DNA from 2 places in the Marinobacter sp. CP1 genome. Region 2 is predicted to be linked to the other one. Evidence: riboswitches for the same ligand, from Rfam matches in the RefSeq annotation. Region 2 holds a riboswitch; the other holds the start of a gene.
What was found. Region 2 has a riboswitch for glycine ahead of ACP86_RS11330 (trimeric intracellular cation channel family protein). Riboswitches for the same ligand answer to the same signal wherever they lie in the genome.

Region 1 (6,349 bases), 2.0 Mb from region 2:
GGAGTTGCGTGCCAATCCGCTCTACAATCTGCTGTATAACCATCTGTCCCACTTCCGGACCTTATACGAGCACCTGGGCAGCGAGCTGGTGTTCAACGAAACCGGCGCGTTTTTCTTTCTCAAGGAAAGCAGCGAAGAGGAGAACGAAGAGCACGATGAGAACGCCTTCCGGGTGCAGGTAATCCTGCTGCTGATCGGGCGTTATTTCGCACGCAGCGGTCGGGATCTTGAATACCTTGGCCGGCCCGATGCCGGGTTGAATGAGCAAGACCTCTCTTCCCTGGCTAGCGATGAGGAATATCAGGAAATTCTGCGTGCAGCCCGTTTTGAAAAGGGCGTGCCGGAAGCGCTGGATTACCTGGAAAAACGCCATCTGCTGTTTCGCGCGGGTGCGGGGCGCTGTTTCCTGAGTTCGGCCGGGCTGTATTTTCTGCAGGAGCTGGTTCGGGAGTTTGAACAAGGGTAGTGTTTTCCTGATCAGAAGCTGGTCAGGAATTCTTCAACTTTGTTTGCCGGCATGGGCTTGGCATAGAGAAAACCCTGAGCGAGATCACAACCCAGTTCGGTGACCAATTGGGCCTGTTCATCCGTCTCAACACCTTCGACCAGCACGCTTAGGCCCAGGCTGTGGCCAACGGTAACCATTGCCTCCATGATGGCCATGTCGGCGCTATCCTGCATCGCATGTTGCAGAAAGCTCCTGTCGATTTTGATTCCACAAACCGGGAGTTTTCTGAGATAGACGAGAGAGGAGTGCCCGGTACCGAAGTCATCGATCGAAATGTGCACGCCTGCCTGTTTCAGTTTTTCTAACTGTTTGGTTTGGTTTTCATCGCTGCCGAAAACCTCGTTTTCAGTCAGCTCCACCCCAAGCTGGTGAGGCTGAAGATTGTAACGTTCCACCGTTTCGAGAATATGGCTCGCAAGGTGTGGATTGGTGAGCTGTCGTCCCGATAGGTTGATATCAACCCGCAGGTTTTTCAGAGGGGTTTCCTGCCATGCGTCGAGTTGCTTGCAGGCTGCTTCGATAACCCATTCGCCAATCCGGTTGATGAGACCGGACTTCTCAGCCACTGGAATGAAAGTAGCTGGCGACACTGCTCGGGATTGACCGTGAAAACAGCGGAGAAGTGCCTCGCAGGAGTCGCTTTTTCGATCAGCCAGGCTGATCTGGGGCTGGAAAAACAATTCCAGCCCATCGTTATTCAAGGCGTCTCTGAGCAGGTTGGTGATTTCTTGATAATGGACCAGCCTGTCGTTGATGTCGGGGGTATAGAAACACACGCCGTTCTTGCCGGTTTCTTTGGCCTGGTACATGGCCGCGTCTGCATTGCCCATCAGCTCGGCCACGGTGGTGCCATTATGCGGGAAAAGACTCACGCCGAAGCTGGCGGTAACCTGGTAACAATCGCCCTCCAGATGCACTCTGTGTTCCAGAGCGTCTATCAACCGACAAACAAGTTCGTGAATACCTTCAGGGCCTTCGAAATCGAAGATCAGCAAGACAAACTCGTCCCCGCCAAAGCGGCTCAACAGGTCTCCGCCTCGAAGTTCGGCCCTCAAGGTTTCGGCCACCGCTTTCAGAAGGCTGTCACCATGATGATGGCCAAGCGTATCGTTGATAATCTTGAAATTGTCCAGATCGATAAAGACGACTGCCAATTCCTGCTGCAGGCGATCAGCCTCATCCAGTCGACTCGACAACTCGGCTTCCATAAAGTGCCGGTTGGGTAATCCGGTCAGGTCGTCAAAACTCGCGCGCCGATAAAGCTCGTCTCTGGCTTGTTTCTGCTCTTCGAGGCTTATGTCGATGCAGAACATTTCACAGGCCCCGCTGTCCTGTTTGATCATCACATGGCTTGAGTAAACGGGAACCAGATGTCCTTCTTTGTGTTTCAGTTCAAGTTCGTCGGAGGGAATGCTGATGTTTTTTTCAAGCCAATTGCGGTGCGCTTCGATCACACCGTTACGCATGTGATCGGGAATGATGAGGTCTTCCAAAAGCTGCCCAAGTGCTTCGTCGCGGGAATAGCCGTATAGGCGGGCGCTTGCTTCATTCCAATAAATTACCCTACGGTGTCTGTCGTATCCCTGCACAGCCACCATGGGCAGACTTTCGATCAGCTCGTAAAACCTGTTTTCACTGTCCTCGGTAGCCGATCGACTTCCTTGTCCAATATCCATTGCTTGTCAGCATCCTCATGATTAGCGATAAACGTTTCGCGAAGCGATGATGCAATAGAATGAGAATAGTTCGGGATCCCAGGGTTATCTAGTTGGTTTACTGATCGGTAGGGCGGTGCTGTCTTTAGAGCGGCGTTGCAGTCTGCTCTGCGGTTTCCTGCTCCAGCTCTTGCTCCAGCCTGGCGATACAGCGATCGAATGCCCGGCTGATCCTGGTCTGGTCCTTGATCATGGCCAGCCGTGGCCATGTGGCCTGTTCACCGAGATTGATATACATCTCGAGATCTTCAGGGGTCGGGTTGGAGAGGACCTTTCGGTAAAGGGACGCCTTGGGCGGGAAATGGATGTTGATGTCCCCGAGGTATTGCTGACTGGTCATGGCGTAGGCCTGCTCGATGAGTGGCCGTGGCTTCTGCTGGGTGCGGGTGGGGGAGACGGAGATATTCAGTGTTCGGCCACTGTGCTCATAGGCTTCCTTGAAACTGACGCTGCCAAGATTGTGCTGGAGATGCTCCTGAAGTTGGCGCGGATCCATGGCATGGCCAGCCCTCAAGCCTTCCGTGACGCCGAGCCAGTGGAAGGCATTCAGGTGAATCCGTTCCGGATGGTTAAAAAACTCTGCCAGTTCCTTGTCGTCCCGTTTGCAGATGGCACCCGCCACGATGGCACCCATGCTGGAGCCTGCCATGACATCCGGCAGCAGATCCTGTCGCCAGAGCGCCCGGGTAACACCGATATGGTAAATACCAAAGGCCGCACCCCCGCTGAGCATCAGGGCTGGCCGGCCATAGACCCGCTCGGCGTCCTGAAACATTTTCAGTTTTCGGGCGGTTGTCACTTCCGGAATAGGGTGATCGCAAATGAATTCCATGGACGTCTCGACGGCATCCAGGAATTCACCCACTAACCGGTTGGTGCCGCTGCGCGCCACGGTGTAAAGATCGGGATTGGATAATTCGCCCAGGTGACGGTAGAGGCTCTCCTGAAGGATCCGGATCAGTCGCCGTGTGTCGCCATTCTGCCGGCAATGGTCCATGAGGCCCATGTGCTTGCGCATCAGGCTTTCATGCAGCATCCCGGTTTCTTCCTGCTCGCGCCAGGCCAGCAGCCCGTCCATGTCATCGAGCGCGGTAGCGGCCTCGCACCACTGCTCGTAGTCGTGGGCCTGTTCCAGTTGCTGCTGGAGCTGTTTGCGGGTCTTCGAGGCGTGTTTCATGGCTTTTACCTTAACCCATACGGCCCAAGCTGTGCAGAGGCCGGTTTCCTGGCTCCGGGTTATTTGCTATGTTTAGGCCCGTGGGTTGGGTTTTATTACCAATCAGACATGTCTGCGGGAGAGACTGAATCCCTTGCGATCAGCGCCGAAGGAGCAACTGCCCCGGAAACTCTCAGGCAAAAGGACCGCTGACATGAATACTTTCCGAAGAGCTGTCGACAATCGCGTCAGTCGGCACACCGAAGGAGCAAACGACCGTTTTCGTTAAAACGGCTCGTGAATCTCTCAGGTCCCGTGACGGAAGGGGTGCTTTCTGCCATTTCGAGCAGGGAGGAAACCCTTGGCGCTCACGGAGATTGGAATGAAGCGAATCGCAGTAATTGGCGGTGGTATCACTGGTATTACCACGGCCTACACCCTTGCCAAGCGCGGGCTTGACGTTACGGTTTACGAGAAGCATCGCTATGCGGCGATGGAAACCTCCTTCGCCAACGGTGGACAGCTCTCCGCTTCCAACGCAGAGGTCTGGAACAACTGGCAGACCGTGATGAAGGGCATCAAGTGGATGTCCCGCCGGGATGCGCCACTGCTGGTCAATCCCAAGCCTTCCTGGCACAAGCTGAGCTGGTTCGCCGAGTTCATTGCCGCCATTCCCCAGTATGAAAAGAACACCACGGAAACTGCCCGCCTGGCCATTGCTGCCCGTGACCACCTGTTTGCCTGGGCGCAGGAAGAAGGCATCGATTTCGATCTGAAGAAGCAGGGTATCCTGCACATCTACCGGGACAAGGCCGGGTTTGATCACGCTGAAAAAGTATCGCGCCTGCTGGCGGCTGGTGGCCTTGAGCGCCGGTCGGTGACCCCGGAGGAAATGAAATCCATCGAGCCGACCCTGGCCGGCAACTATTACGGCGGGTTTTTCACAGAGAGTGACTCCACCGGTGATATTCACAAGTTCACCAATGGACTGGCGGATGCCATCAAGCGGCTGGGCGTTAAAACCTGTTATGGCCACACGGTGACCGAGCTGAGCGCCGATGAGCGTAATGCCTGGGTGACCGCCCACGATGGCACCGAACAGTCCCGGGACACATTTGACGGCGTGGTGATCTGTGCCGGCGTCGGCAGCCGCGGGCTCGCGAAAAAGCTGGGTGACCGGGTGAATATCTATCCGGTTAAGGGGTACTCAATTACCGTGGAGCTGGACGACGAAGCCTCGCAAAAGGCGGCACCAACCGTCAGCTTGCTGGACGATGCTACCAAGATCGTCACCAGTCGCCTGGGCGATGGTCGTTTCCGGGTTGCCGGTACCGCCGAGTTCAGCGGTTACAACCGCGATATCAAGGACGACCGCATCCGCCCGCTCACCCGTTGGGTTGAGCAGTGCTTCCCAGGTGTCTGTACTCGCAAGGTAGTGCCCTGGGCAGGCTTGCGGCCAATGCTGCCGAACATGATGCCAAGGGTTGGGCCAGGCCGCCTGCCGACCGTGTTCTACAACACCGGTCACGGTCACCTGGGCTGGACGCTCTCTGCGATTACCGCTGAGTTGGTTGCTGAGAGTGTTACCGGGGATAGCCGGTAATCTCGCGGATTTTCCGGTACAGGGGTTGAAGCTGAGGGTACATCTTCAGATAAACCTCGGAATACAGCCGCTGGTAAAGAGCCCGGGTTTCTTCGTTGGGATGAAAAACGTCGCCAACCCGGGTCATCTTCGCCACGGCGGTGTCGAAATCCGGATGTAGCCCCAGCCCTACAGCCGCATCAATGGCGGCGCCGAGCCCGGAGGTCTCATAGGTGTGAGGCCTCTCGGCCGGTAACCCGAACACATCGGCGGTAAGCTGCATCGCTGCATCGCTCTGTGAGCCACCGCCGGCCACTCGCAACTTCCTGATCTTCACGCCGCTTCGCTTCTCGATTTTTTCCTTTCCTTCCCGGAGCGCGTAGGCAAGACCTTCGAGGATTGCGCGATAAATGTGGGAGCGGGTGTGAACGTCCCCGAACCCGATGATCGAGCCTTTCGCTTCCGGCCCCGGCTGGCGCACGCCGGGTGACCAGTAGGGCTGCAGCATCAGGCCCATGGATCCGGGCGGCACTGCCTTGACCAGTTCATCGAACAACGCTTCCGGCTCGATACCTCTTTCCTCGGCCAGTTTCTGCTCTCTTAGCCCGAACTCCCGCTTGAACCAGCTCACCATCCAGAAACCCCGGTAGATCATGACCTCCGTGGAATAGTGACCGGGCAATGCAGAGGGATAGGGCGGCATCAGCCGGATCGGCTCGACGTAACGCTGGCTGGTGGTGTTGATGGTGGCAGTGGTGCCATAGCTCATACAGCCAATATCGGGTGTCAGCCCGCCGGAGCCGAGAATTTCACAGGCCTTGTCGGAAGCTGCGGCGATTACTGGGAGGCTTCTTGCCAGGCCCAGGTGCTTGCAGGCTTCGTCGGTCAAATGGCCCAGTGTTTCGCCGGGTGCAACCAGCTCAGGCAGCATGGAAGGCTCGACTGGCATCGTCTGCCATTTGAAATCCCGCCGGCCGGCCCAGCGATGCTTTTTATAGTCGAATGGCAGGTATCCCACCTGGCTGCCGGTCGAGTCCCGGAATTCTCCAGTGAGTCGGTAGTTGAGATAGCCGGACAGCAACAGGAAATGCCGGGTTTTGGCCCAGATCTCGGGTTCATTCTGAGCGATCCAGTTGGCCTGGGTTTTTTCCCGGAACCGGTTGATAGTGTCTGCCAGACGGGCAACTTTGAACAGCCATCCCCAGGGCCCTTTGACGGGGCCTTCTACCCTTGCATGGCGCTGGTCGAGCCAGATGATTGCCGGACGTAGAGGCTGTCCATTTTCATCCAGATTTATGACGGTGCCGCGCTGGGTGGTCACGGTAACGCCGGCAACCTGATCCGGTGTCGCGTCTGTGGAGCTCCAGAGCAATTGGCAGGCTTCCGCG
Region 2 (6,349 bases):
GTAGTGCTTGTGGTCAGTGAGGCCGTTCGTGATCGCCGGGCCCAGGTTCTGGGAGCGGTGTAAATGGCCCTGACGTGCCGTGACATTCCGGAGCTCCCTGGCCTTGGGGCCATCCATCTGCGGGGTGGGAGTTCCGGCGCAGACAACACGGTGCGCTGGCCTTATCTGGCGGAGAACCGGTCTTTCACCAACTGGGTCAGGGGTGGCGAGCTGGTATTTGTCACCGGTATCAGCCGCCACCGCAGCCCGGCCAATCTGGCCGAGTGCCTCTATGAAGGTCGGGACTGCGGTATATCGGGGCTGGTTGTGCTGACCGGCGATGCCTACATCGGGCAGCTACCGGCCATGTTAAGTCGTCTGGCGGATGAGCTGGCCATGCCGTTGTTTGAGCAGCCTTACTCGCTGCCAATGGTGGATGTGACCGAAACCATCGCCCGGGCGATTGTCGCATCGGAGCGGTCGCAAGAGCCCCGGGAAGGCGGGCTGGCGGAGGCGCTGATAGCCGGTATCGGCAGTCATCAGCTCGAAGGACTTATCCGGCAGTACCTGCCTGAGGTGGAAGCCGGGTTGCTGGACAGTAGTCGAGATCTCCTGGAGGTATGGCTTCAGGAGCGTGGAAACCAGTGCGCCATGGCTGAAGCCCTTGGCTGCCATAGAAATACCATCCGGAACCGGATGAATCGGTTGGTCGCGGAGATGCCTCCGGAGTCTGAACCGAATGAATATTTCAAAACCCTGGTGCTGGCCCATCTGTTGTCGCGGCCATGATTCAAGCCAGCGGAAAATCTGTGTGGAGATGTTATGAGTGAAAATCTGAACGCTATTACCAATGCTCGGTTGCAGGGCCGTGAGGGGTTATTCCGGCTGACCATCACCGATGGAAAATTCAGCAGTGTCACGGCGCAGGATGCGACTGAAAGCGTTGCCGAGAACCAGCTGGACGCCGGCGGAAATCTGGTCGCTCCTCCTTTCGTGGAGCCGCACATCCACCTGGATGCGGCCATGACCGCCGGCGAGCCACGCTGGAACCAGAGTGGTACCTTGTTTGAAGGTATCGAGTGTTGGTCTGAGCGCAAAGCCAGCCTGACTCACGACGACGTGATCGGTCGGGCCGAACAGACGTTGAAGCTGTTTGCCGATAACGGCATTCAGCACGTCCGCACCCACGTGGACGTGACGGACCCCAAGCTGACAGGGCTGAAGGCCATGCTGGAAGTGCGTGAGCGTATGGCTGACACAGTAGACCTGCAGATTGTCGCTTTTCCCCAGGAAGGTCTCTGGTCATTTCCCCAGGGCAAGGAGCTGATGGAAGAGGCGGTTCGTCTGGGGGCCGATGTGGTCGGTGGCATTCCCCATTTCGAATTCACTCGAGATTACGGCGTTGAATCGGTTCAATGGCTGGTGGCGTTGGCCCACAAAAACGACCTTCTCGTAGACGTGCATTGCGACGAGATCGACGATCCCGAATCCCGATTCCTGGAAGTGCTCGCTGCCGAGGCGCTCAAGCTGGATTATGGCTCACGGGTCACCGCCAGCCATACCTGTGCCATGGGCTCGTACAACGACCATTACTGCAGCCGGCTGTTCCGCCTGTTGAAGAAATCCGGCCTGCGCTTCCTGTCGATGCCCACCGAAAGCCTGCACCTGCAGGGCCGCTTCGATGGTTATCCGAAACGTCGTGGCCTGACCCGGGTTCCGGAACTGCTGGATGCGGGACTGAAGGTGGCCTTCGGCCAGGATTCCATCCGCGATCCCTGGTATCCACTGGGCAACGGCAACATGCTCCGTACCCTGGACGTAGGCCTGCACGCCTGCCACATGCTGGGCATGGGTTGGATTGATCGGTCGCTGGAGCTGATCACCGACAACGGTGCTGCAGCATTGGATCTGGACGAATACGGCATCGAGGAGGGACTTCCGGCTCGCTGTGTTGTTCTGCAGGGGCAGTCGCCCTACGAGGTGCTGTTGGGCCAGTTGCCGGTTGCCGCGTCTATTCGTGATGGCCGTGTTCTGATAAACCGGCAGGGTTGATGCCCGTTGAAGTAGAAGCTACAGATTCCCCGGTTTGCTAACCGGGGAATCTGCTCAACTACTCTGGTGTTCAGCGTAGCGACTTCAGGGCCGTTGCCCATTTCGCCATTTCGTCCAGCATGGCATTGGCAGAGCCGGTGTGATGCTCGGCAGGGAGGAAGTTGCGCTGGTCATCCAGTTTCTCCCACGGCATCTGCACCATTACTCCTTCCACCATCGGCATCATTTTCAGCGTAGTAACCAGCTGCTTGGCAACCTGGGCTGAACGGAGTCCACCGGAAACACCGCCGTAGCTGACAAACCCGCAAGGCTTATAGTTCCACTCGTTGTATACGTAGTTCAACGCGTTCGTGAACGATGGCGGCGGGCAAAAATTGTACTCGGGAATGACGAAGACGTAGGCATCTGCCTTATTTACGCTCGCTGACCAGGCTTTGGTGTGCTCATGCTCATATTTCTGCATGCGAGGATGGTTTGTAGTTTCATGGGGTGTCCTTAGATAGCGGTCACAAGCCGTCGAAGGCTGCTTAGTGAATCCGTGTAGGAATGTCTGCTTGGAAAAGCAGCATAAAGGGCGCCTCTTCAAAAAGATAACGGAGTAACCAGTAAGAATTAGTCAAAAATTCTGAGCCTATCAGCCCGCCGCCTCGCTCGACGTTAGCTTCCTATCTCTCTATAATGCCCGGTCTCGCAGGAGAGTGGGCCGTTGGCCCCGCCGAAGGCGCAAACTCCCATAAACGCTCAGGCACAGGTACTGCGAGCATCATCTAACGCCGTCTGGAGAGCGACTGCCACCGCAGTCCACCGAAGGGGCAAGCAGAGCCAGGCTCTGTAAACTCTCAGGTATCAGGGACAGGGGGAGAGGCCACAGAAACTCAGGAGTCCTGTGTGCTGACCTCTATCTATATGATTGCCATTACCGCCGAAGCCATGTCGGGAGCCCTCACCGCCGGGCGGAGGAACATGGATCTGTTTGGTGTCGCTGTAATTGCGTTTTTTACCGCCCTTGGTGGCGGAACTGTCCGGGACATTCTTCTGGGTAATTTCCCAGTCACCTGGACCCAGCACCCTCGCTATATCTACATGACCATTACCGGTGGCCTTGTCACCATCGTGATTGCGCGCTTCATGCGGCATCTGCATCAGTTGTTTCTGGTTCTGGATGCCATAGGTCTGGTGGCTTTTACGGTTATTGGCTGCAATGTCGCGCTCAAGCTGGGCTATGACACCGTGGTGGTGGTCATGGCCGGCATCACAACAGGGATCTTTGGCGGTATCATCCGGGATATCTTATGTAACCGCACCCCGCAGGTGCTGCGCCACGAACTCTACGCCAGCGTTTCACTGATGGTGGCTTTCCTGTACCTGACCTTGCTTCGCCAAGGGGTGGGCGAGAATGTCACTCTTTTGGCCGCTTTCAGTCTCGGGCTGCTTCTGCGTATGGCGGCCATTCGCTGGGGGTTGTCGTTGCCAGTATTCAGCTATTCGCAGACACGCTGGGAATGAGCGCGATGTGGGTTTGAGAAAGCCCTCGAATTGTGGGCATGGTCTAGCCTCAGACCTTTTCATCGTTTCATTTCCTCGTGAACTGAGCTAACGTAGCTTGCTAAGATTTTTCCTTTTTCAGAGTCGCTGAGTTTCAAAATGAAAACCGGTTTTTACTTCATCCATTCCGTTTTATCAGCGGCGGCATTTCTGGCTGCCGGGCCTCGCCGTATTTGCCATTCCTTTCGCTGAATTCGTCGAATCCCTCGTCGAATTCGGCGAAACCCTCTGAACACATCCCCTAACTGAACCTTGCCTTGCGGGCCTATAGGAGTCGGTATGTCCGAACGTCCAGCTATTTATGTCTTAGAACAGGATTTTGATCGTTTATCTGCGATGTTGGAGAAACAGCTACATGGCACTGAAACAGCCGAAGCGCTTGCGCTCGAGCTTGATAGAGCAACTCTGGTTGATGCCGAAAAGCTGCCTTCCGGCACCGTCACCATGAATTCTCTGGTCCATTTTAAAAATGAGAGTAACGACGCCGAGTACACGAAGAGACTCGTGTACTCGACCCCGCGAGACGGAAGCGAGGAGTGTGTATCCGTCCTGGCTCCGGCGGGTGCAGCCTTGCTGGGTCTTCGGGTAGGCGATCGTATTGATTGGCCTTTGGCTGGAAAGAACCAGCTGCGTCTGAAAATTATCCATGTGACTCACGCAAACTGAACGAGGAAGATGCATGCACCAGAAAGCCCCCCTTGACCAGCTGTATGAGCAGGTCGTCCTGAGAAATCCCGCGGAACCTGAATTTCATCAGGCCGTTCTGGAAGTTCTCGACTCGCTGGCGCCGGTGATTGCCAAGCATCCCGAGTATAAGGAAGCGAAGCTCCTTGAGCGTATTTGCGAACCAGAGCGGCAAATCATTTTCAGGGTCCCCTGGGTGGATGACTCTGGTACCGTGCAGATCAACCGGGGGTTTCGCGTTGAATTCAACTCGGCCCTTGGGCCCTACAAGGGGGGCTTGCGGTTCCATCCTTCCGTCAATCTGGGCGTGGTGAAATTTCTGGGTTTCGAGCAGATCTTCAAGAACTCTCTGAGCGGTATGCCGATCGGCGGAGGCAAGGGTGGTTCCGACTTTGATCCCAAGGGCCGATCTGACAATGAGATCATGCGGTTTTGCCAATCCTTCATGACCGAACTGTATCGGCATATTGGCGAGTACACCGACGTGCCAGCAGGCGACATCGGCGTAGGAGCCAGGGAGATTGGTTTTCTGTTCGGGCAATACAAGCGCCTCACCAACCGTTACGAATCTGGCGTGCTGACTGGTAAGGGCCTCGGATGGGGCGGTGCTCGTGTGCGCAAGGAAGCGACAGGTTACGGAACGGTTTATTTTGTCCGGGAGATGCTGGCGGCTCAAGGTTCCGATCTGGAGGGCAAGGACGTGGTAGTTTCCGGCTCCGGGAACGTCGCAATTTATGCGATGGAGAAGGTTCAGCAGTTTGGGGGCAGGGTGATCGCCTGCTCCGATTCCAGTGGCTACGTTTACGACCCGGGCGGAATCGATGTTGGGCTGGTTCGCCAGATCAAAGAGACGGAACGCGGCCGAATCAGCGATTATGCCGCCCGGCGGCAGAATGGAAGCGATTACGTGCGCGGGGCGTCCATTTGGGAACTGTCCTGTCAGGTAGCCCTGCCGTGCGCCACTCAGAACGAGGTGACCGGGGGCGACGCGAAGGCGTTGATTCGCAATGGCGTCCTGGCGGTTGCTGAAGGTGCCAATATGCCGTGCACTCCAGACGCGGTGAAGTTGTTCCGCGACGCCGGCATTTTATTTGGTCCTGCAAAAGCGGCTAATGCCGGTGGCGTGGCTACCAGCGCGCTGGAAATGCAGCAGAACGCCTCCCGGGACTCCTGGAGTTTCGATTACAGCGAACACCGCCTTAAGGACATCATGATCGAAATTCACCGCTCCTGTTTTGAAACCGCTGAAGAATACGGCCGGCCGGGAGACTACGTATTTGGCGCCAATACCACAGGCTTTTGCCGGGTTGCTGATGCGATGCTGGCGTTTGGGGTTATTTAAATAGTCTGGAGGCGCCTTCTGTTCGTGTAGCGCAGGCCTGCCCTTTGCCGAGGCGGGACTAAACGGGGTATTCATTAGTTCAGAGGTAGCATGACTTCAGTATCGAGATCCGGAGTCTTTTTACTATCCGCAGCGTTCTCCGCAGTTTTTATGGGAACGATCGGTGCCATTTCGGTCTATGCGGGGGTGGGGGCCGAGACGGTTACCTTCTATAGGCTCTTCATTGGGGCCGTTTTGGTGGCGGTTTATCTGCTGGCAACCAGGCAACACAGCAAGATCTTTATGTGGCCCGGTATGAAGGTGTTGGTAACCGGTGCTTTCCTGGCGGGTTTCGTGATGTTTTACATCCTGGCAATGGATTACACCAGTATGGCGAACGCTGTTATGGTGCTTTATCTGGCACCAGTGACGGCCTCTGTGGCGGCTCATTTCTTTCTCGGAGAGCGCCTCACCTCGGCCAGTGTTGGATTGGTCGGATTCGCGCTGCTGGGCTTCGCCATGATGATGGAATTCAACTTCAACCTGAGTGGACGGGCAGAAGAAGCCATCGGTCTGGCCTATGCTTTCTGCGCCATGCTCTGTTACTCGGCGTTTATGTTAACCAATCGTTCCATGGATGACCGTGTTCATGTGTTCAGCCGCAGTGGTTACCAGATGCTCGCTGGTGCTTTGTGCATGTTGCCGCTGGTGCTGCTGGAGAGCGAAGTCATTTCCGGCGCGCAGTGGGGGTGGTTGATTGCTGCCGGT

Region 1: it holds a riboswitch for glycine, as region 2 does, so the genes downstream of both, ACP86_RS20625 (D-amino acid dehydrogenase) here and ACP86_RS11330 (trimeric intracellular cation channel family protein) in region 2, are expected to answer to the same signal.

What each region holds. Positions count from the first base shown of each region.
Region 1 is NZ_CP011929.1:4,473,271-4,479,619, forward strand. Features, by position in the region: gene ACP86_RS20610 (condensin complex protein MksE) at 1-466, shown strand, start outside; gene ACP86_RS20615 (putative bifunctional diguanylate cyclase/phosphodiesterase) at 478-2,184, opposite strand; gene ACP86_RS20620 (DUF3336 domain-containing protein) at 2,309-3,400, opposite strand; glycine riboswitch at 3,506-3,598, shown strand; gene ACP86_RS20625 (D-amino acid dehydrogenase) at 3,762-4,982, shown strand; gene ACP86_RS20630 (FGGY-family carbohydrate kinase) at 4,963-6,349, opposite strand, start outside.
Region 2 is NZ_CP011929.1:2,448,777-2,455,125, forward strand. Features, by position in the region: gene codB (cytosine permease) at 1-63, shown strand, start outside; gene ACP86_RS11315 (PucR family transcriptional regulator) at 64-768, shown strand; gene codA (cytosine deaminase) at 802-2,031, shown strand; gene ACP86_RS11325 (NADPH-dependent FMN reductase) at 2,102-2,494, opposite strand; glycine riboswitch at 2,713-2,798, shown strand; glycine riboswitch at 2,799-2,897, shown strand; gene ACP86_RS11330 (trimeric intracellular cation channel family protein) at 2,938-3,537, shown strand; gene rnk (nucleoside diphosphate kinase regulator) at 3,856-4,242, shown strand; gene gdhA (NADP-specific glutamate dehydrogenase) at 4,256-5,602, shown strand; gene ACP86_RS11345 (DMT family transporter) at 5,693-6,349, shown strand, end outside.